Regions from separate parts of the Geobacillus sp. CX412 genome, predicted to be linked through region 1. Evidence: riboswitches for the same ligand, from Rfam matches in the RefSeq annotation. Region 1 holds a riboswitch; the other holds the start of a gene.
What was found. Region 1 has a riboswitch for thiamine pyrophosphate ahead of tenA (thiaminase II). Riboswitches for the same ligand answer to the same signal wherever they lie in the genome.
Positions count from the first base shown of each region.

Region 1 (11,998 bases):
GGTAGTTGACTGTTTTGTCATAAGAAAAATAACTTTCTTTTTGTTTTATAAGGGGGAATAAATATATGCGTATACTTGTAGTCGGTGCAGGCGCAGTCGGCGGTTATTTCGGCGGAAGATTGCTCGAAAAAGGAGTGGACGTGACATTTCTTGTTCGCAAGCGAAGAAAAAAGCAGCTGCAAGAGAAGGGACTAGTGATTCATAGCGTTCACGGCGATGCGGTGCTGTCTCCGAAGCTGCTTGTAACGGGTGAGCAAGCCGAGCCGTTTGATGTCGTCATTTTTTCCAACAAAGCGTACCATTTGCCGGAAGCGATTCGCGATGTGAAACCGTATGTTGGAGAAAAAACGATGATTTTACCGCTGTTAAACGGCATGGCGCATATGGAAATACTTTGGAATGAGTTTGGAAAGGAAAACGTGTTAGGAGGGCTTTGTTTTATCGAAACAACGCTGAATGAGCATGGAGAAATCGCGCAAACAAGCGCTTCCCATGATGTTCGATTTGGGGAATGGTCCGGGGAGCGGACGGAGCGCGTTCTTGCGTTGGAACAATTATTTTCCGGCTGCAACGCCCGTTTTCGTTTAAGCGAGCATATTGCGACAGATATGTGGAATAAATATTTATTTATCGCGACAATGTCAGGGGTGACGACGCTGTTTCGAGCGCCGATTGGACCAATTCGCTCTGGAAAGTACGGACAAGAAATTATTTTCGGATTGCTAAAAGAGATTGCGGCCGTGATGCGGGCTCATGGAGCACCAATTGCCGATGATATCGAAGAAAAACAACTGGCGCAATTAAACCGAATAGAAGCGACGATGAAATCATCGATGCAGCGGGATATGGAAAAAGGACAACTCATTGAAGCGGATCATTTGCAAGGATATTTGCTTTCATTGGCGGAACAATACGAAATCGAAACGCCACTGTTAAAATTGGCGTACCATAATTTAAAAATTTACGAGGCGAATCGCTCCAAAACAGAGTAAGAATAGAAAAAGCGCAGCTTTCTATGTATACAAAAGAAGGCTGCCTTCTTTTTTGCAAAAAAGATTGTATATTGGCATCATGTAGTGTACAGTTAATAGTGAAAACGTATGCACAAAAAGAGGAGGATACAGCCGTGAAGAAAGCTTGGTGGAAAGAAGGAGTCGCGTATCAAATTTATCCGAGAAGCTTCATGGATTCAAATGGCGATGGAATTGGAGATCTTCGCGGAATTATCGAGAAGCTTGACTATTTAAAAGACCTTGGAATCGATATCATATGGATTTGTCCAATTTACAAGTCGCCAAATGCCGATAACGGATATGATATTAGCGATTATCATGCGATTATGGAAGAATTCGGGACAATGGAAGACTTTGATTTATTGCTCGAGGAAATTCACCGGCGCGGCATGAAAGTGATTTTAGATTTAGTCATTAACCATACAAGCGACGAACACCCATGGTTTATTGAATCGCGTTCATCACGGGATAATCCGAAACGGGATTGGTACATTTGGCGTGATGGAAAAAATGGCAAAGAGCCGAACAACTGGGAAAGCATCTTTGGCGGATCGGCGTGGGAGTACGATCCGAAAACTGATCAATATTACTTGCACATATTTGATGTAAAGCAGCCGGATTTAAACTGGGAAAACGAAGAAGTGCGCCAAGCATTGTATAAAATGATTAATTGGTGGCTGGATAAAGGAATTGATGGATTTCGAGTGGATGCCATTTCACATATTAAGAAAAAGCCGGGATTGCCGGATTTGCCGAATCCGAAAGGGCTAGATTATGTTCCGTCTTTTGCTGGCCATATGAACCAAGAAGGGATTATGGATTATTTAAGAGAGCTCAAAATGCAAACGTTTGCGCATTATGACATTATGACGGTTGGAGAAGCGAATGGCGTTACCGTCGAGGACGCGGAAGAATGGGTCGGTGAGGAAAACGGCATTTTCAATATGATCTTCCAGTTTGAACATTTAGGGTTATGGCAAAAAGGAACGAATGGCGGAGTGGATGTGCGCCAATTAAAGCGCACGTTGACAAAATGGCAAAAAGGGCTGGAAAACCGCGGCTGGAACGCATTGTTTTTAGAAAACCACGATCAGCCTCGTTCTGTCTCGACATGGGGAAATGATAAGGAGTACCTTACCGAAAGTGCGAAGGCGCTTGGTGCGATGTACTTTTTGATGCAAGGAACACCGTTTATTTATCAAGGACAAGAAATTGGGATGACGAACGTCCAATTTTCGAATATTGAAGACTACAATGATGTTGCTATTAAAAGAATGTATCAAATCGAACGGGAAAAGGGTCGCTCCCATGAAGAAATTATGAAAGTGATTTGGAAAACAGGGCGCGACAATTCGCGAACCCCAATGCAATGGTCCGACGCGCCAAACGCGGGGTTTACGACGGGAACGCCATGGATGAAAGTGAACGAAAACTATAAGACCATTAACGTCGAGGCGCAATTGCGCGACCCGAACTCCGTCCTTCAGTTTACAAAAAAATGATTCGGCTTCGCAAGGAGAACGAAGTGTTTATTTATGGAACGTACGATTTGATTTTAGAAAAGCATCCGACGATTTATGCGTACACAAGAACGCTTGGAAACGAAAAAGCGGTGGTTATTGTCAATTTAAGCGATAAACCAGCGCTGTATCGATATGATGGCATTCGATTAAGCTCAGAAAATTTGGTGCTGCAAAACTATGATGTAAAACCGCATAAAAACGCAACACGCTTTAAGCTGAAACCGTATGAAGCACGCGTATATTTGCTGAAATAGACAAAAGCTGCCGTTCATTTCTCGGCAGCTTTATTTTGCTTCGGTGTGGAAGAACTGGCGCTTGCCACTAGCAACAGTGAAAGCAAGAGAGTGAATGCGGAGGCGGCAAATCTGATTCTGAACAGCTATTTCAGTTTTAGACTCTCAGATCAAGTGGTAATTTGGCCTAAACGCTTCAATGTACTGTAGACCGCTGACTCGAATTCGATGAAGCCCAAGTATGAAGCTGTATCTTGGAATGGGAATATTTGAGAAGCCCAAAATCCACCAATGCCGTTCTTACGGTCGATCCAGTAGAACAGGTTGGCTAGACCAGACCACATCAATTGGCCTGCTGGACGACCTGTAGGGGTAGGATCTTCGTTTACCTGGAATGTATAGGACCACGATTTTTGCACGCCAGGATAGAACTCACCGTCATTAGCTAGCGATGGATCGGACGAGATCCAGCCGCCGCTCTTCAATGCGCCAAGCCCGTTCTGAGCCATTTGCGCGACCGTTTCTGGTTTGATTACGCCCGCACCGTCATTCAGGATCATCCGGATAAATTTCATATACTCACCAATGCTGGCATACAAACCATGTCCTCCCATGTCCATTTCAGGAGATTGCGGCAGGATGAGATCAGGCAGTGGTGTGATATTACCGTCTTTTGCGCGACTGTGGATGGTTGCGCGGCGTTCCATCATCGACGGCGTTAGCGTGAATCCGATGTCGGTCATACCTAGAGGAGCAAAAAGATGCTCGGCCATTACTTCACCCAGTCGCTTGCCGCGTACGGCTTCGACAACTTTGCCAACCCAGTCGATGTTGACGCCATAGTTCCATCGTTCGCCTGGCTCAAATAGCAGCACACTCTTAATCGAGTCAAAGGTACTAGTGAGGATGGAAGGTATTCCTTTTTGCTCGCGATATCTGCGATCCTCATGACTGAAGAACTCGTAACCGAAGCCAGCCGTGTGGAGCATCAGCATGTTGATCGTAATGTCGGTTTTAGGTTCTCTTAATTTAGGCTGCCCGTCTGCGTCAAACCCCTCAAGAACCTTAATCTCGGCAATCTCAGGAACATACTTTTTGACTGGATCGTCGAGACTGACTTTTCCTTCCTCGACCAATTGCATCAATACTGTGCCGGTGATGGCTTTAGTGGTCGAGAAAAGAGCAAACACTGTGTCGGTGGTCATCGGCGTTTCCTTTCCGAGTTCTCGCACCCCGGCTGCACCTTCGTAGATGTTGCCCTCGCGATCAGTTATCATTGCAACCACTCCTGGTACGCCTCCAGCCCTGCCTACAGCTTTATCCAAAACTTTGTCAAGAACATCCTTGAGAGCATTCTTGATTGCTTGCCTCGTCATATTTTCGTCATCCCCCTCATAAGCTCTATTAATTTTATAATTTTCTATTTTTTAAGAATATTGATTTTTTTCAAACTAAATGTATCATGCCAGGCAGGGCTTGTCAAATTATTTTGTACTGTCCTTTTGTAAACTTCGCCTGCGGCAATTATATCCGGTTCAAGGGAGTAATGATATGCCTTTCATATTAAGCAGGATTTTTCTATGGATTATAGAATATATGTAAGAAAAGGAGGTGTAGACCTGGTTGCTAAAATTGTTGTCGTGTACTGGCCGATGGAAGGAATGGTGCACGACAGATGCCGTCGCTGACAGCGATCTACGGGTTGTCTTTCACAGCAGGTGAGACATTGGGCTTCCCTTCCTGATGGAACCCAGGTGTTTCCTGAGCGGCAAGCGGTGTTTTCTGGTTCCATCGCGATGAGTCGATTTTTATAGATTTTAGTAACCAGGAAAAAATTATGGATGAAATTCGCTACCCGATTGGTAAATTTCAAGCACCGGCTGCGTTTTGCGAAGAAGATGCGAAACAGTGGATTTCTGATATTCGCCAAATACCAGTAAAATTGCGGGAGGCGGTCAGCGGATTAAATGAAGAACAGCTGAACACGCCGTATCGAGATGGTGGGTGGACGGTTGCACAAGTTGTCCATCACATCGCCGATGCAAGCATGAACGCGTTTTTACGCACAAAATGGACATTGACGGAAGATGTTCCTTCGATTAAACCGTTTGAGGAAAATGATTGGGCAAAGACGACAGAAGCTCGTTCACTACATATCGAGCCATCGCTGCAATTGCTCGAAGGCCTTCACGAGCGGTGGGCGCATCTGCTAGAGTCGATGAGCAGCGATGATTTTCAGCGGAATTTTTATCATGAAGGTACAAAAGAGAACGTCCCTTTATATGTGTTAATCGCCATGCACGCATGGCACGGCAAACATCATACGGCGCAAATTGCTTCGTTGCGACAACGCAAAGGATGGAACTAAAAGCTGCCTAGACGGGCAGCTTTTTTATCTCATTATAAGAGGGGAAACTTATGCTTGAAATTGCTGCGCCGCCTTATTAACAGAAGGAGAAGCAATATATCAGATTGGTCAATGTTATCCTAGCAAGCAGGATATGGCTTATTTGATAAGGAGATATATTGGGGGAAATTGGCTTTATGAATGATAGCGAAAAAATAAGCTGAACATATTTTTATAAATTTCCAATAAGCTTTTTACATAAAAAATTTATCTATTTATGTTACACTAAACTGTATTGAGTGTTCGGTTTAAAATGAATGATTGGAGGGAGTTTGCGGTGGGGGAACCACAAAGTCAAAACATCATAGATGCGACGAAGGAAAAAATTTGGACAAAAGATTTTATACTTATTTGTTTAGCTAATTTTTTTGTTTTTCTTGGATTTCAAATGACATTGCCGACGATTCCGCTGTTTGTCGAGCATCTTGGCGGCAATGACCAGCTGATCGGTTTAGTGGTCGGGATTTTCACATTTGCGGCATTAATGGTGCGGCCGTTTGCCGGGCATGCGTTAGAAACAAAGGGGCGGCGTTTTGTATTTTTGCTAGGGCTTGCGATCTTTGTCCTTTCGGTCGGATCATACAGCTTTATCGCGAGCATTTTTTTGTTGTTTATGATGAGGGTTATTCAAGGCATTGGGTGGGGGTTTTCGACTACTGCCTCCGGAACGATTGCCACGGACATTATCCCTGCCAGCCGGAGAGGCGAAGGAATGGGGTATTATGGACTATCAGGGAATTTAGCACTTGCTTTTGGGCCATCTATGGGGTTATTGCTCGCCGGAATGTTGTCATTCCGCCATCTTTTTTTGATTTGTGCCGTTTTAGGTTTGGCGTCACTATTGTTTGCTTCGAATATTACATATAAAAAAATCGGACAGCCGCAAGCGCAAGCGCGTAATAAGTGGGATATTTATGAAAAAAGCGCGCTAGAGCCTTCAATTTTGCTATTTTTCCTTACGGTGACATTTGGAGGAATTGCCTCATTTCTGCCACTATATACTGCACAAAAAGGAATTTCAGGAATTCAATGGTATTTCTTGCTATATGCGCTTGCGTTAATGGTAACAAGAACGTTTGCCGGCCGGTTGTATGATAGAAAAGGCCATCAGGCGGTGTTTATACCAGGTGCTGCACTGATTTTCATTGCAATGTTATTGTTGGCTTGGCTGCCAAGCAATGCGATTTTGTTTATCGCAGCGATTCTTTACGGGCTAGGGTTTGGAACGGTGCAGCCAGCACTGCAAGCATGGTCTGTGGAAAAAGCGGCAAAAAACCGAAAAGGAATGGCAAATGCGACCTTTTTCGCCTTTTTCGATTTAGGGGTCGGAGTAGGAGCGATGGTTTTTGGGCAAATTGGCCATTGGTTCGGTTACTCTAGCATTTATATAACTGCCGCACTATCCGTGTTGATTTCTATTAGCTTTTACTTATATATTTTGCATAAACAAAAAAACGCTTAGGACTGTATGACAGTCCTAAGCGTTTTTTTGTTTAGAAAATGGAACCATTTAGCTATCTGCGCGAATGCACTTCATAAATGGCAAATTTTAAATAGTCGCCTTCATCGGCAGCAAGCAGCTTTGGATGATCGTAGCCGGCGCCGCTCCAGTACACTTGCCGCAAAATTTTCTTCGCATCAAACGCCGCTTCTTCGATCATCGCTTGGAACAAATCAGCGTGAACATGGTACGAACAGCTCGCTGTGACGAAAAAGCCGCCATCTTTGACAAGCTTTAAGCCGTTTAAGTTAATGTCTTTATAGCCGCGCAGCGCTTTCGGAACGGCTTGAGCTGATTTCGCAAACGCTGGCGGGTCAATGATGACAACGCCCCATTTCTTTCCATCGCGAACCGCTTCGCGCAAATAATCGAATGCATTGGCGACGACAAAATCGACGTTGGTAAAGCCATTGAGTGCGGCGTTGCGTTTTGCTGTTTCAATGGCGTGTTCGGAAATATCGACCGCAGTGACGTGTTTCGCACCATATAAGCACGCATTGAGCATAAACGAGCCAGTATGGGTAAAACAGTCGAGCACTGTTGTATCGCTGTTAATGAGCGGTTTAATCGCCGCTCGGTTTTGTCTTTGGTCGAAGAAAAATCCCGTCTTTTGCCCGTTTTCAATGTCGACGATATATTTGACGCCGTTTTCTTCAATCAGCACTTCCGTTTCCGACTGGCCATACCAAAAGCCTTTTCTTGCTCTAGCCCTTCTAGCTCGCGGACATACACGTCATTGCGCAAATAAATCGCTTTTGGCTTAAATACTTCAAGCAAACCGCGCAAAATCCAGTCTTTCCGTTTTTCCATCCCGAGGGAAAGAATTTGAACGACAAGCACGTCTTCGTATTTATCGACGATCAGCCCCGGTAAAAAGTCAGCTTCACCGTAAATAGCGCGGCATGAGCGAACGCCGGGAATCATTCGCTCACGATACTCCCATGCTTTGCGGATTCGGTCGACAAAAAATTGTTCATTTAGCTCTTCATCAGGATTTTGCGTCAAAACGCGCACAATGATTTGCGATTTCGGGTTAATATAGCCCTTTGCCAAAAAGTAGCGTTGATGATTATATACGTCCACAAAATCGCCTGGTTCAAAGTCTCCTTCAATATAATCGACTTCGCTTTGGAAAATCCATGGATGTCCTTGTTCCAGCCGTTTTTTTCGCTTTCGTTTTAAAAATACGTTTGCCACGTTCTCCACTCCATTATGATATAGTCGTTTGCTTTTTCTATGATACAGAATTGCGGACAAAGACGCAACGCAGGCAAGTTTGTCGACATTTGGCAGGACTATTTTCTTCTAAACAGAATAACGATAAGCATAGATGAAAAGAAAAGAGGGATTGTGATGATTATCGCAACGACGGACTATGTACCAGGAAAACAAATAAAAGAGTATATCGGATTTGTACAAGGAAATACGGTACAGTCAAAACATATCGGCAAAGACATTATGGCTGGTCTGAAAACGATTGTCGGCGGAGAAATCAAGGCGTATACCGAAATGATGGACGAAGCGAGAAAAATTGCGATTGGACGCATGATAAACGAGGCGAAACGCCAAGGAGCAAATGCGGTAATCGGCGTAAGAGTCGCTACAGCGGCAATTATGGCGAATACGTCGGAAATCTTGGCATACGGTACAGCAGTCATCGTGGAATAGTAAAAAAAGGGTTGACAATGATATTTACCGTGATATGATAAATTTAAACAAGGGAAAATTTTTTATATTGGACGCAATCCACTAGGGGGGCCTTTAGAAAGGCTGAGATCAAAGTGTGCCTTTGAGACCCTTAGAACCTGATCTGGGTAATACCAGCGTAGGGAAGTGGAGTGGCGCAGTCGTGGGTTTTTCTGTGTTTTTTCGACGACTATGTGTGCAACACCACTTTCTTTACGCATCGTAAAGGAAGTGGTGTTTATTTTTTATAAAAAGAGGGGGAGAGATAAAGATGTCATTTGCGATGGAATTGCGGAAAAAGGCCGATCCGATCTGGCAGGCAAGCTTTCGCCATCCTTTTGTGAGAGAGTTAGGGGAAGGAACGCTAGACCTTACTCGTTTTCGCTATTATGTGATGCAAGATGAGTATTATTTGCGCCATTTTGCGAGAGTCCAGGCAATTGGGGCAGCGAAGTCTCCAGATGCAAAGACAATCGCGAGCATGGCGCATCATGCCCAAAGCACATGTGAAGCAGAATTATCTTTGCATGAAACGTTTTCCGAGCTGCTTGGGATCACGGAGGAAGAAAAAGCGTCATTTATTCCGGCGCCGACCGCATACGCGTATACGTCGCATATGTACCGGGCTGCGTACGAAGGGCATTTAGGTGATGTGATTGCAGCGATTTTGCCGTGCTACTGGCTTTATTATGAGATTGGTGAGCGGCTAAAGGACTGCAAGCCGAAAGAGCCGATCTATCAGAAATGGATTGGAACATATAGCTCCGAATGGTTTCGCAGCTTAGTAGAAGAACAAATCGCCCGTTTGGATGCGATTGCGGAAGCAGTCACCGAATCCGATCGCAAACGGATGGAACAGCATTTTCTTATTAGCAGTGAATATGAATACGAATTTTGGGAGATGGCATATCGCTTAGAAACATGGCCATCAGCAAGAAAGGAGATCAAAGAACATGTCAGCAACTAAAGGGTTGAAGCTCGTTGATATTTTAACGACAATCGTGATTTCTGTCGTTTTTGGGATCATTTATAAAATTTGGGGACCTCTCTATTACTTTGTTAAGCCATTTGGGTTTCATGTTGATCAATTGATTTACGGCATGTGGTTTATCGCCGCCTCGGTGGCATATTTGCTGATCCGCAAGCCAGGTGTTGCGCTGTTAGCGGAAATTGCTGCTTCTTCTGGAGAATTTATTATGGGCTCAGAGTGGGGGCTAGAGGTGCTTATTTACGGAGTCGTTCAAGGGCTTTTGGCGGAAGTGGTGTTTGCCGCGTTCCGTTATAAACGGTTTGACGCATTGGTCGTGTCGTTAGGGGCGATTGGTGCGACGATTGGCTCGCTTGTGATGGATTTTTATAAAGGGTATATTGAATCGCTGGCTCCTTGGAACTTGGCATTATTCCTTATTGCCCGTTTTATTGGCGCAGTGGTGATTGCCGGTGTTTTTGCCGTTTCTTTAGTAAAAGCGTTAGAAAAAACTGGTGTGACGCAAATGTTGCGCCCGGCTTCGAAAGAAGATTACGATGCGCTTGATCGTTAAAAAAGGTGGCGTGTGAACCGATGAAACCGATAGCATCTGTTGAACGGCTGCGCTTGAAATTTCCTGGAAAAGATACATTGTTATTTAAAGATTTATCGATCACGTTTTACGAAGGAGAAAAAGTGTTGTTGCTCGGTCCATCCGGATGCGGAAAATCAACATTGTTGCAAGTGCTGTCGGGCTTGATTCCGCATTCGATCGATATTCCGATGAAAGCAGAGCGAGTGCAGCTTCCCGATAATTGGGGCTACGTCTTCCAAGATCCCGATTCGCAATTTTGCATGCCGTTTGTCGATGAAGAAATCGCCTTTGCGCTCGAAAATATCGGTGTGCCGCGCGAAGAGATGAAAGAGCGGATCGAGAAGCTGCTAGAGACAGTTGGTCTTTTTGTAGAGCCGCATACCGATATTCATACACTATCGGGAGGAATGAAGCAACGGCTCGCCCTTGCTTCCGTATTGGCGTTAGATCCAGATGTACTGTTTTTGGATGAACCAACGGCAATGATTGATGAAGAAGGAACGGAAGCGATTTGGCGGACGGTGAAACAAATTGCCCATGATAAAACGGTCATCATTGTCGAACATAAAATCGATCATATACTCGATTTTGTCGATCGGATTATTTTATTTAATGATAACGGCGAGATCATTGCTGATGATAAAGCGCAAACGGTGTTTTCCGATTACAAAGATATCATTGCTTCACAAGGAATTTGGTATCCCGGTGTATGGGATGAATATATAGCGAAGCGGCAACGCCAGCGAGTGAATGTTCGCCAAGAGGAAATTATCCGCCTTCGCGAGTTCCAAGGCTATCGCCTGCGCGATGTCAAAATACGCGTGGAAGAAGCGACCGTATGCGCAGGAGAATGGATTGCCATTACCGGCAAAAACGGCGCTGGGAAAAGTACGCTCTTGCACGCGCTGATGAAGCTCATTCGCACAGACGGGACGTATGAGTTATACGGAAAAGACAGCAAGCAGTTAAAACAGCTTCATCGTTTGATTGCATTTGTCTTCCAAAATCCGGAATTTCAGTTTGTTACTAATTCTGTACGAGAGGAGATTGCTTATTCGCTTCGTTTAGAAAAACGAGAAGAAGCGGAAATTACGGAAACGGTCGAACAATTGCTGCAGAGATTCCACCTTCGAAAACAGCAAAATCAGCATCCATACCAACTTTCCATGGGACAAAAGCGTCGTTTAAGTGTGGCTGCATCGATCGTAAGCGGACAGCAAATTTTCCTGCTCGATGAACCAACGTTTGGGCAAGATGCAAAAAATACGTTTGCGCTGCTTGAGTTATTGGAATCGTATCGCGAGCAAGGAGCAACGATTATGATGGTCACCCATGATGAGAACATTGTCAAATATTTTGCCACAAGAAGATGGGTGATTGAAGACGGGCAGCTGTTGAAAGATGAACGGATTTCTCCTCATCCATCCAAAGCGGCTGTGCTGTCCGTGTAGGGAGGTATAGATGATGAAATGGAACATTCATTATCGAGAAACATGGCTGCATCATACGAATCCGAGCTTAAAACTTATGGTGCTCATTTTGTTGTTTATCGTTGTTTTATTCGTACACAACCCAAATGTTTTAATCAATTTTTCGTTCGGTCTTCTCTTGTTATTTATGCTGTATACCGGCTATCCATGGAAGTTTTTGCTGCTATTGTTTTTGCCGTTTTTTCTTGTATTTGTGTCGACCGCGTCATCGATGATTTTGTTTGGTGAAGGTTCGACGACATGGTTTCGCTGGGGGCTTATCCATGTGACGGAAGAAAGCTTTTTGCGCGGAATGCATCTTGGATTTCGAGCGCTTTCGTTCGCGCTCCTTGGGCTTTTGTTTTCCCTAACGACAAGACCGGTCCGCTTATTTTATTCGCTGATGCAGCAGTTAAAATTAAAGCCAAAATACGCTTACAGCTTTTTAGCAGGCGTTCGCTTAATTCCGATTATGATCGAGGAATTTCAAACTGTAAGAAACGCGTTAAAAGTACGAGGGGTTGTCCATAACGGATTGTTCGAAAAAATGAAGCGGTATGCGATTCCGCTTTTATCACAAAGCATCCGCCGTGCCCAGCGCATC
Region 1 covers NZ_CP103461.1:2,852,321-2,864,318, reverse strand. Annotated here, with positions in the region: gene panE (2-dehydropantoate 2-reductase) at 66-992, shown strand; partial or broken gene NXM86_RS14905 (glycoside hydrolase family 13 protein) at 1,127-2,790, shown strand; gene acmB (methyl acetate hydrolase AcmB) at 2,940-4,145, opposite strand; gene NXM86_RS14895 (YfiT family bacillithiol transferase) at 4,607-5,137, shown strand; gene NXM86_RS14890 (MFS transporter) at 5,430-6,638, shown strand; partial or broken gene NXM86_RS14885 (class I SAM-dependent rRNA methyltransferase) at 6,691-7,874, opposite strand; gene NXM86_RS14880 (YbjQ family protein) at 8,031-8,345, shown strand; TPP riboswitch at 8,419-8,526, shown strand; gene tenA (thiaminase II) at 8,635-9,330, shown strand; gene NXM86_RS14870 (ECF transporter S component) at 9,317-9,904, shown strand; gene NXM86_RS14865 (ABC transporter ATP-binding protein) at 9,925-11,376, shown strand; gene NXM86_RS14860 (energy-coupling factor transporter transmembrane component T family protein) at 11,390-11,998, shown strand, end outside.

Region 2 (11,998 bases), 230 kb from region 1:
ATTTTTTTATGGAGAATGGGATATGATTCATAAGCATTTGCAAAAAATCAGGAAAGACAAAAATGTTTCGTTAAAAGAATTATTGGAACTTCTTGACGAATGGAACACACTCTATAATAAAGCGGACCAAGTTTATTGGCTAGCCAACTTAGCGGAAAGGCGGGTTATTTTTGTTTCTCCGTCTTGCGAGAAGATTTACGGAATACAGCCTGAAGCCTTTTATCAAGATGTAGAGCTATGGAAAAAAGTTATTCACCTGGAAGATCGAGAAAAGGTAGAGAAAAAGCAATCTGCTCTTTGGAAGGGAAGCTGTCTTGAACATGAATATCGCATTATTCATCAACAGGATGGGACGGTTCGCTGGGTTTTGGACCAAACGTTTCCCGCATTTGATGAAAATGGAAAGCTAGTAATGTTAAGTGGAGTGATTACGGATATTACGGAGATAAAAAAAATGAATGAAAAGCTTTTACTAGCGGAAAAAGTGTGCGAACATGTACAGCAGGCTATATTGATTACAGATGAAAATGGAGTTATTCAATTTATTAATCCCGCTTTTACAGAAATTACGGGGTACGGGTCAGAAGCAATCGGTTTATCATTAGACTTTTTGTATTCTGGTTACTACAATGAACATTTTATCAAACCATTAAGAAAACTGTCGCTGAAAAAGGACAGTGGAGAGGGAGTCTGCGTGGGCGCCGGAAAAATGGGGAAGTGTATGCTCAACAGACGACGATTACAGCGATTCATGATAAAGAAGGGCATCTGATTTTTTATCTTTTTCTATTTTCAGATATGATCAAAAACGAAAAGACCGCAACAAGCTTAAAAGATGATTTAAAGTTAGCGCAGGAAGTGCAAAAACGTGTATTGAGCAAGCCGCTTAAAACGGAAGTGATTGATATATATGGTATGTATGTCCCTTCAGGAGAATTAGGGGGAGATATGTATGCATGGTATCGGATTGATAGCGACCGATACGGAATCTTTTTGATGGATGTGATGGGGAACGGAGTAGCTGCTTCACTCATTTGTATGTCCGTTCGTTCATTATTAAATGGGGTTATTCGAAAATGCATTTATCCGCAAGAAGTATTTCATGAGTTAAATAAACATATGCAGTTGTTGTACCATGAAGATGGGCCAATGAATACGTATTATTTTACTGCCGTTTATGCGATGGTAAACACAAAAGAAAAGTTCATTGAATATGCTTCGGCAGGTCATCCTCCTGGCTTTTTATTTCATCCAAACGGTTTAGTCGAGGAGATGGACCAAGGATGTGCCCCGATCGGGTTGTTATCGTATCTCCATGTGGAAACGGGAAAACTAAATTACGCTCCAGGAGCAACGTTAGTGCTGTACTCGGATGGAGTAGTCGAAGGGGCCCATGGTTCTGTTAGAACCAATATCGAAATGTTCCGGGAAAAACTAAAACCATATATTCATTTAGACAACAAAAATATGATAGTACATATAAATAAAATGTTTAAGGAAGAGTATCCGTTTCTCGATGATATTTCTGTCGTTGTGGCGAAATTGCATTAAATTGAACTGTTTTTCAAAGTTCGATAATGAAAAAATAATGTCATGCATTGTCAATAAAGAGATAAACCGGTATGATAAATAATAATCGGTATGATAAATAATAATCTTCCATGAATCGGATGCAATGGTGATGAATACATTGTAGTGACGAAGGGAAAGAAAGGGGATTGTATCATGGTGAGGAATCCAGCGGGATTTTGGAAACGGTTAGCGGCTGGTTTATTAGACGGTCTTATTGTCGGTTTGCCGCTAGTGTTTATTGGCTACCTTATTACGGGAAGCTGGGAGGAGAATTGGTTCACTACGGCAGCAAACCTCGTTTACGCTTTAGTTGTGCCGGCGGTTTGGTCTGGATATACTGTAGGGAAAAAGTTGTTAGGCATCCGCATTGCGAAAGTAAATGGCGGAAAAGTCGTAATCGGGACGATGTTTTTACGGTCCTTTGTCGGCGGGCTTGTTTATGCTGTGACGCTGGGCATTGCGCTAATTATTAGCGCCATTATGGTGGCGGCGCGCGAAGATAAACGTTCGATTCATGATTTTATTGCCGGAACGTATGTGACGACAGAGAAACCAGCATAATTGGATATTGATCATAAAGAACGGGTGTCTAAGAAGGAGATGCCCGTTTTTTTATGGTGAATTACAAGTACAATCGGAGAAAGCCCATGCAGGGTGTAGCCCGTCTTTAGACATGGGATGAACCGATTGCTTTGACGTAGTCAAAGATGGTATACTACTCTTATAGAGAAGAAAAATCCAACGTCTTGAATCGGGCGCACAGGGCGATAAGCACCAGTGAGGTGTTTGCCCATGAAAGTCTTGTGGAATTAGAGTCAGTATCCATGCGAAGGTATGGAAGAAGCTCTATAGTACACAAGAACCCCGTGGCTTTAGCCATCGGGAGGTTCAGAGGAACGCTTGTTTGTATATTCATACTTTTTCATTTTCCCCCATATCATGCAATATGGGGGGATGTTCATGCAATTTTACTATGGCCAGCAAATGCCGCTGCGTATTTTAGACGAAGCGGAATTTTGGAAGCATCAAGAAGAGGAGCATACGGTCGTTATTCGGGAGCTTGTTAGCGGTTTAGAGCCGGCTTATGTCGAAGCGTTGAAAAAATGGGAAGAGGCGCTTTCTGCAACACATCAGCAAGTAGTGCGTTTTATTGAATCGGTCGTTCGCGCGGGATATTACGTTCCTTATCAGCTTTACCAGCAAGTGTTGCAGCTAGTGTCTCATTGCTTGCAGCAAAGTCTTGATTTATTAAGCTGTGTCAACAAATAAAAACGGAAAGCAAAGCAGTGAGCAAAAATCCAACGGCAAAAGTAGTGCTGAACCATATTATTCGTGAGTCAGAATATTTTATTGGCATTGCTCAATTGTTGTTATACGGAAAATAAGGAAAATGCCTATTCGTTTCGGATAGGCATTTTATGTGTTTGAAAAAGAGCAGAGTAAGTAGTAATGAAAAAGGGTAACGGTTTGTTTTATGTTTTGTAATATACTAGAAATATAAAAAAGAGGTGAATATATCCGATATAATTAATAGTAAGATTCTTTAATATTAGAAAAAAGGTGGGAAAAAGGTTGTCGCTGCATAGTTATATTTTGCGCACGATGCTCGTTGTCATTCCTGGCACTGCATTCATCGGCCTTGGTGTATGTATGGCGAACGGCATTAGCGGCGCGGCGTTTTGGTGGACGCTTGTTGCGACCATATTATTTGGGGCTGTAGTCGGAGTCGTTTCTGCGATATTAAACTATCGACGATTTATTGCCCCGATCGCTATTATCAATCAGCATTTAGATAAGATGACTGATGGAGATTTATCGGCGCGTGTTCCTATAAATGAAGTAAGACAGTTAAAACCAATTGCCGTTTCGCTCAATAAAATGGCGGAAACGTGGCAGGAAGTCATCGCCAACATTCAGCGCCATTCCGATGAGATGACGCAATTTTCCGGGCAGTTAACGATCATTGCGGAACAGACGACGAAAGCGACCGAACAAATCGCATCGACAATGGAAACGATTTCATTAAATTCCGAACAGCAAGTGAAAACGGCGCAAGAAACGTCGTCAGCGATGAACGACATCTCCGATACGCTTGGGCAAGTGGCTGCGAACACGAAGCACGTGTCTATGAACGCAAATGAAACATCGGCAAAAGCGCAATCCGGAAAACAGTCGATTTCGCAAATGGAAGAGCAAATGCAGTTTATTTATGACCATGTCCAATCACTTGGACAAGTTATTAAAGCGCTTGGAGAGCGTTCGAATGAAATCGGCCAGATTACGCAGGTGATTACAGGAATTGCTTCGCAAACGAATTTACTTGCCTTAAATGCGGCGATTGAGGCGGCAAGGGCTGGAGAACAAGGAAAAGGGTTCGCCGTTGTGGCGGATGAAGTTCGCAAACTGGCGGAACAGTCTGCTCAATCCGCACAGCAAATTTCGCAGCTGATCGGCTATATCCAAGAAGAAACGGAAAAAGCGATCGAATCGATGGAAACAGTCGTTAGCGAAGTATCGCAAGGGCTTGATGTTGTGCAAACGGCTGGACAGTCGTTTGAACAAATCCGCCAATCCATCGGCGAAGTCAATGCCCAAATCGAACAAGTATCCACAGCGATCGAGCAAATGACAGAAAACGCGCAACGGGTGGCCGCTTCCATTGGACATATGACGGAGATTGTGGAACAATCTTCTTCTGGATCGGCGAATATTTCGGCGGCAACGCAAGAACAAATGGCATCGATGGAGGAAATTGCTTCATCGGCATCATCGTTAAGCAAAATGGCAGAAAATATGCAAACAATGTTAAAACGGTTCACCGTATAAGGAAGCGTATTTACATTGCTTTATAAGTATGTTAATATTAAGAAAAATTAAATAAGTTTGTCGCTTATCTACTAGGGGAGTCCAATAGCTTGGACTGAGAAAAGAACGCGCTTAAGTTCTTTGACCCTTTGAACCTGATCTGGGTTATACCAGCGTAGGGAAGTAGATAGCGGGAGTGTATGCGTTTGCTGCGTACGTTTCGCTATTTGCGTTCCATCGGGTTCTCTTAGAGAATCCGATTTTTATTTCCGCATATATTCTCCTATCTCCGCCCCGCGTTTTGGTGTAACTTCAGATCCTAAATCATTATTTTAAAGGAGAGGAGTTACATGCAAAACATCAAATCTTTCATGCAATTTCCTGCGAGTAAAAAGGTGTATGTCGAAGGTTCAAGACCGGATATTCGTGTTCCGATGAGAGAAATTACGTTAAGTCCAACAAAGACAGAAACAGGAATCATCGAAAATGAACCTGTTCGTGTTTATGACACAAGCGGTCCTTACACCGATCCTGATTTTCAGCCGGACATTCAAAAAGGATTGCCGCCGCTAAGAAAACGCTGGATTTTAGAAAGGGGCGACGTTGAAGAATACGAGGGGCGTCCAGTGAAACCGGAAGATAACGGATTCCGTAATGGGAAGCAATCAGAGATTACTCTGCCTTTCGAGAGAAAACCGCTGCGCGCAAAAAAAGGAAAAACTGTGACGCAAATGCATTACGCAAAACGAGGGATTATTACGCCGGAGATGGAATTTGTTGCGATTCGCGAAAATATAGATCCGGAAATCGTGCGTCAAGAAGTTGCCGCAGGCAGAGCGATTATTCCTTCGAATATTAACCATCCGGAAAGTGAACCGATGATTATTGGGAGTCGTTTTCATGTAAAAATTAATGCGAATATTGGCAATTCCGCAGTCACATCATCCATTGAAGAAGAAGTCGAAAAAATGCTTTGGGCGGTGCGCTGGGGAGCAGACACGATTATGGACTTATCGACGGGAAAACACATTCATGCGACACGAGAATATATTATTCGCAATTCCCCTGTGCCTGTCGGGACGGTTCCGATTTATCAAGCGCTTGAAAAAGTGAACGGCGTCGTCGAAGACTTAACGTGGGAAATTTACCGTGATACGCTCATCGAACAAGCGGAACAAGGGGTGGACTATTTTACGATTCACGCGGGGGTGCTGCTTCGTTACATACCGATGACCGTAAACCGAACGACTGGTATTGTTTCACGCGGCGGCTCGATTATGGCGCAATGGTGTTTAGCCCACCATGAAGAAAACTTCTTATACACGCATTTTGAAGAAATATGCGAGATTTTGAAAACGTACGATATTGCAGTATCTCTTGGAGACGGGCTGCGCCCAGGCTCGATTGCCGATGCGAATGACGAAGCGCAGTTTGCTGAATTGGAGACGCTCGGAGAATTAACAGAAATCGCTTGGAAGCATGATGTGCAAGTGATGATTGAAGGACCAGGGCATGTGCCGATGCATAAATTAAGGAAAATGTCGATAAGCAAATCGAAATTTGCAAAGGTGCGCCGTTTTACACATTAGGACCGCTTACGACCGATATCGCGCCGGGATATGACCACATTACATCCGCGATCGGAGCAGCGATCATTGGCGCGTACGGAACGGCGATGCTTTGTTACGTGACGCCAAAAGAGCATTTAGGGCTGCCGAATAAAGATGATGTGCGCGAAGGAGTGATCGCTTATAAAATCGCAGCACACGCGGCCGATTTAGCAAAAGGGCACCCGGGAGCGCAACGGCGGGATGACGCGTTATCAAAAGCGCGCTTTGAGTTTCGTTGGAACGATCAGTTCAACCTTTCGCTTGATCCAGATCGAGCTCGGGAATATCATGATGAAACATTGCCGGCGGAAGGGGCGAAAGTCGCGCACTTTTGTTCGATGTGCGGGCCGAAGTTTTGCTCGATGAAAATTTCACATGAGCTGCAAAAAACGGTGAGGGAAGAAGGGATGAAACAAAAAGCGAAGGAGTTTGTCGAAAATGGCTCATCTCTCTATCGATGATGTTCAAGAATTGCAAAAGGAAATTGCCGAATTGAAGGAGAAAATTCTTAAATTGGAACAGCAAATTGCCCATATCCAAAAAAATTGTCAGCATTCGTTTTTCGAGACACCGTTTATGCGAAAATGTGTCAAATGCCATTATATAGAGATTTTATATTATTAAGGGGATTGTCAAATATATAGCTAATTCATCTCCCGTTTTGAAGAGAGAAAATCGGGAAATGAATTAGCTTTTTATTTTTTAGTCATTTCTTTTGAGCTCTTTTATATATATTTTCATGAAAAGTTTATTTGATTGGCTGCAGTGGGGATTGTGCATGATGGATGACAAATCATAGAACATCTAATCATTATTTGCAGACTATTCATAATTAATGAAGTGGATGATAGAAAAATGTTTTCATTTTGGAGGGAAACGATACATGACCAAATTTTCCAATTATACAAAACGATTTTTATTGATGGGCAATGGTTGGAAGCGCATAACGGCAGCACGCTTCCTGTTCAAAATCCCGCCACGTTAGAGACGATTACGGAAGTTTCATACGGCAATGAAATGGAAGCGGCACAGGCAGTACGTGCGGCCCGCCAAGCGTTTCCGCAATGGTCAGAAAAAACGGCGAGGGAACGGTCGCAACTGTTATATGCCGCATATGCGAAAATGCTGGAATATAAGGAGGAACTAGCTGTCATTTTAACAACGGAACAAGGAAAACCATTAAAAGAAGCAAGAGCAGAAATCGATTCGGCGGCAAGCTACTTTCTTTGGTATGCCGAGGAAGCGAATCGTTTGTACGGAGAAATGATCCCTTCATCGAACAAACATAAACGTTTAATGGTCATTCCACAGCCGATCGGCGTTGTCGCCGCCATCACTCCTTGGAATTTCCCGGCCTCGATGATTGCCAGAAAGTTAGCCCCAGCCCTTGCCGCGGGGTGTACCGTGGTGTTAAAACCGGCTCCAGAAACGCCGTTAACTGCTTATCGGATCGTAAAAATATTGGAAGAAGTAGGGATTCCAAAAGGGGTTGTCAATCTCGTCACCGGTGATGCCGTTTCGATCGGGCAGTGCTGGATGAATCATCCTGATGTGCGGCTTATTACGTTTACGGGTTCTACGGAAGTCGGCAAGTTATTGATGAAAGGAAGCGCGGATCATGTAAAAAAACTTTCTTTAGAACTAGGCGGTCATGCGCCGATTATCGTATTTGATGACGCCGATCTTGATTTGGCGGCGGAGATGGCGCTTGCAAGCAAGTTTCGCAATTGCGGCCAAACATGTATTTGTGCGAACCGTGTGTATGTGCAAAAAACGATTTGGGATGATTTTCTCGAAAAACTAATGGCGAAAGTACGATGTTTATCGATCGATATTGGCACAAAAGAAACGGCGGATATCGGACCGTTAATTAATGAAGAGGCTGTTCAAAAAGTGCAGCAGCATTTAGAGGATGCAGTACAAAAAGGGGCTTCGGTCGTTTGCGGCGGAAAGAGATGGAATGGTCCGCATCCGGGGCATTTCTTTGAACCGACCGTGTTAGTGAATGTTACGAAAGAGATGAAAGTAATGAACGAAGAGACGTTCGGTCCGCTTCTTCCGCTGCAGCCGTTTGTGGAGGAAGAGGAAGCGATTCGTCAGGCAAATGATACGCAATATGGGTTAGCAGCTTATATTTTTACCGATTCGATTCATCGTGCGTATCGAGTCATGGAGAAGCTGGAATATGGAATTATCGGCATTAATGACGTCTTTCCAGCGGTGGCGGAAGCTCCATTTGGCGGTGTGAAACAATCGGGGCTAGGAAAAGAAGGCGGAAAAGAGGGCATTTTCGAATTTGTAGAATTAAAATATGTTTCCATGGGGATACGGCTTGGCTGAGCCACATAAATTTTCTAAGCATAATCCATGATCAACCATCATATAACAATGTATATAAAACTGCGTAGTCTATTTAAACCGTCTTTGCCGGCGGTTTGTCAAAATAGACATCGGCCAGTTTAATCATGAGTGGTTACACTGGTCGTTTTCTGTTTTTTAACGGAAGGATTTTATCGAATAGATTCACTTGTTCAAGAAAACGTTTACATTATGAGAAAGTAAGGGAATTTCCCGACTTATAGCAAAATGAAGCAAAAGAAGCTTTGCGATAAATTGCAGAGGCCGTTGTGCATAAGGAAAACAATGGTGAGGAGGATGAACATGGAAAATACAATTTTTTCTTTAGTTCCGCCGGTCGTTGTTATTTTGATGGTGATGATTACAAGGAGAGTGATTTTATCGTTAGGAGTCGGTATTGTTACGGCAGCGTTATTGTTATCGAATTTCTCGTTAGGAAAGACGTTCTTCATTTTGTGGGAAGCTGTTAAAGGAATTTTTATTTCTGACCACACATGGAATACGTGGAGCATATTTATTTTGCTTTTCCTCATTCTTCTCGGAGTTGTAACCGCTTTCACAAATATATTGGGTGGTAGTAAAGCTTTTGGAGAGTGGGCGATGAAGCGAGTAAAAAGCCGTACGGGAGCTCAAGTCATGACAGCGATCGTTGGCATCATTATTTTTATCGATGATTATTTTAACAGTTTAATAGTTGGGCAAATTTCCCGCCCTGTTACTGATTCTTATCGGGTTTCGCGAGCAAAATTAGCTTATATTATTGATTCTACATCTGCTCCTGTCTGTGTTGTTTCTCCTATCTCTAGTTGGGGTGCTTACATTATTGGTATTTTAGGTACTATTTTTACCCTTCATCATGTGACGGAATATTCTCCGCTTACCGCTTTTATCAAAATGATCCCAATGAATTTATACGTTTGGGCTGCTTTAGCGATTGTCTTTATTGTTGCTTTTTGGGGGATTGACTTTGGTCCAATGAAGAAACATGAGGCAAGGGCGGTTCGAACTGGCGAAGTGGTGGATAAAAATAAGACAATTAGTGGGGATTTTATGAACCCATTACCAGTTTGTGAAAATGGAACCGTAGGGGATTTAATATGGCCGCTTGCGAGTTTAGTAGCCGCTACTGTGCTCGCCATGTTATGGACGGGATATGAAGCGATAGATGGCGGGAAAGTAAGCATTTTAACCATCTTTGAGAATACGGATGTAGCGAAATCGCTTCTGTATGGCGGATTAGGCGGCCTTTTCGTAACATTGGGGATTTTCGTTTATAAAAGTTTTGTAAAAAAGTCAATAAATCCGAACACTTTTATCGTAGGTGTAAAAGAAGGCGTAAAATCGATGGTTCCCGCTTGTATCATTTTAATTTTTGCCTGGACGATTGTGACGTTAATTGATGAATTTCAAACAGGAGATTACCTAGCTAGTTTAGTTCAACAATCGAATATCCACATTTCTTTATTTCCGTTTCTTCTGTTTATCGTTGCAGGGATGATGGCTTTTGTTACGGGAACTTCTTGGGGATCATTCGGAATTTTATTGCCGATCGCTGGTGAAATTGCTGCTTCGACCGATATGAATATGTTATTGCCTGCGTTGTCTGCAGTGCTCGCAGGGACGGTGTTTGGTGATCACTGTTCTCCTATTTCTGATACGACAATTTTATCTTCGACAGGTGCAGGAAGCAATCATATTGATCATGTAATCACCCAGCTTCCTTATGCTTTCGCAGCAGCATGTATTGCAGCAATTGGCTATCTTATGCTTGGCATTACCGAAAGCACGCTGGCTAGTTTAGCTGCAGTCATCGTTGGATTGTTTATTCTTGCGGTGATCGTTAAGAAACAAAACTTCAATGAGAGTTAAACAACGAGCTGGAGGCATAGAGTAAGAGAGAAAGGATAATAAATTGAAAAATGCGAGGGGATATGGATGGATATTTGTTCCGATATTATAAGAACCATGCCGCCATATTTGTTCTCTGTTTTTCAGCAAAAGAAAGAAGAACTAGTGAAAAAAGGAGTAGATGTGATCGATTTGGGGATCGGGGCGCCCGATTTACCGCCGCCTGCTTTTGTTATTGAGAAATTAAAGGAAGAGCTGGATAATCCTAAAAATTTTACGTATTCTCCATATGCCGGGTGCCGAGAGTATAGAGAAGCGGTTGCGCTCTTTTATAAACGGGAATATGGCGTAGAGTTAGACCCAGATACAGAAGTGTTGGCATTAATCGGTTCAAAGGAAGGAATTGTTCATTTATTACAGGCGATTCTTCATCCAGGGGAGATTGTATTAGTTCCAGACCCTGGCTATCCGGTTTATAGCACAGCTGTACATTTAGCAAGAGGAAAAATCGTTCGTTTGCCGCTTGATTCGGAAAACGGATATAAGCCGATTTTTCCGAAAGTTTCTTCTCAAATCTATCGGGATGCGAAATTGCTGTTTTTAAACTATCCCAGCAATCCAACGGCTGCGACTGTCGAAATCGACACGTTTGCTGAGGCGGTTTCGGTTGCGAAACGATATCGTATTTTCATTGCTCATGATTCAGCTTATTCTTTTGTTACGTTTCAAGGATTTAAAGCTCCAAGCATTTTGCAAGTAAATGGGGCAAAAGAAGTAGCGGTGGAGTTTGGTTCGTTATCGAAAAGTTACAATATGGCCGGTTGCCGAATCGGGTATATTGTTGGAAACCGCGATATGATTAAAGCGCTGTCGATTATCAAAAGCAATATTGATACTTGCCAGTTTATTCCGGTCCAAAAAGCGGCGGCGGCAGCGTTAACAAGCGATCATGAAGCGGTCAAAAAAAACAATCGAATATATGAACAGCGGATGAATATGATGGTAAAAGCTTTGCGCTCGCTTGGCATAAATGTTCATCCCCCGAAGGCGACGTTTTTCCTATGGATACCTGTTTTAAAAGGATACTCTTCTGCACAGTTTGCAACCAAATTGCTGGAAGAAGCGGGAGTAATTGTCACGCCAGGAACAGCGTTCGGTCCATCAGGAGAAGGATATGTTCGGTTATCGCTTTCCGTTTCGGCTGAGCGGTTGCAACAAGTGGCTGACCGACTCAAACAAGTAAATTGGGAGGAGTAGAAGCGGTGAAACAGGAAAAGAGAAAAATTACGGCTGCAAAGGCGATTGTCCATTATTTGAAAACGGAAGAAATTTCCCATGTGTTTTGCGTGCCGGGAGAAAGTTATTTGCCGCTAATGGACGCTATTTTTGATGAACCATCCATTCATCTGATCTCCGCCCGTCATGAAGGAGGCGCCTCTTTTATGGCGGAAGGATATGCAAAAGCAACAGGAAAGCCAGGGGTTGTGCTGGCGACAAGAGGTGTTGGAGGCGCGAATTTGGCGATTGGCGTTCATACGGCAAAACAAGATTCGACTCCAATGGTCGTTTTTTTAGGCCAAGTGCAAAGCGATTTTCGCGGCAGAGAAGGGTTCCAAGAAGTAGACTTAGAGCAATTTTTCCAACCGATTGCGAAATGGACGGTGGAAATCAATGATGCAAAACGAATACCGGAGCTTGTTCAACGGGCATTTCGCGTTGCACAAACGGGAAGACCAGGTCCTGTCGTTGTATCGCTTCCGGAAGATATATTCCATGAAGAAATAGATGAATTTGTTTTTTCAAAA
Region 2 covers NZ_CP103461.1:3,081,011-3,093,008, reverse strand. Annotated here, with positions in the region: gene NXM86_RS16165 (STAS domain-containing protein) at 1-26, shown strand, start outside; partial or broken gene NXM86_RS16160 (SpoIIE family protein phosphatase) at 23-1,551, shown strand; gene NXM86_RS16155 (RDD family protein) at 1,726-2,133, shown strand; partial or broken gene NXM86_RS16150 (DUF2935 domain-containing protein) at 2,533-2,957, shown strand; gene NXM86_RS16145 (methyl-accepting chemotaxis protein) at 3,145-4,398, shown strand; TPP riboswitch at 4,462-4,576, shown strand; partial or broken gene thiC (phosphomethylpyrimidine synthase ThiC) at 4,728-6,448, shown strand; gene NXM86_RS16135 (hypothetical protein) at 6,426-6,611, shown strand; gene NXM86_RS16130 (NAD-dependent succinate-semialdehyde dehydrogenase) at 6,843-8,327, shown strand; gene NXM86_RS16125 (Na+/H+ antiporter NhaC family protein) at 8,649-10,214, shown strand; gene NXM86_RS16120 (aminotransferase class I/II-fold pyridoxal phosphate-dependent enzyme) at 10,281-11,450, shown strand; gene NXM86_RS16115 (thiamine pyrophosphate-binding protein) at 11,456-11,998, shown strand, end outside.
Region 2: linked by a shared signal. The riboswitch ahead of thiC (phosphomethylpyrimidine synthase ThiC) and the one ahead of tenA (thiaminase II) in region 1 are both predicted to bind thiamine pyrophosphate.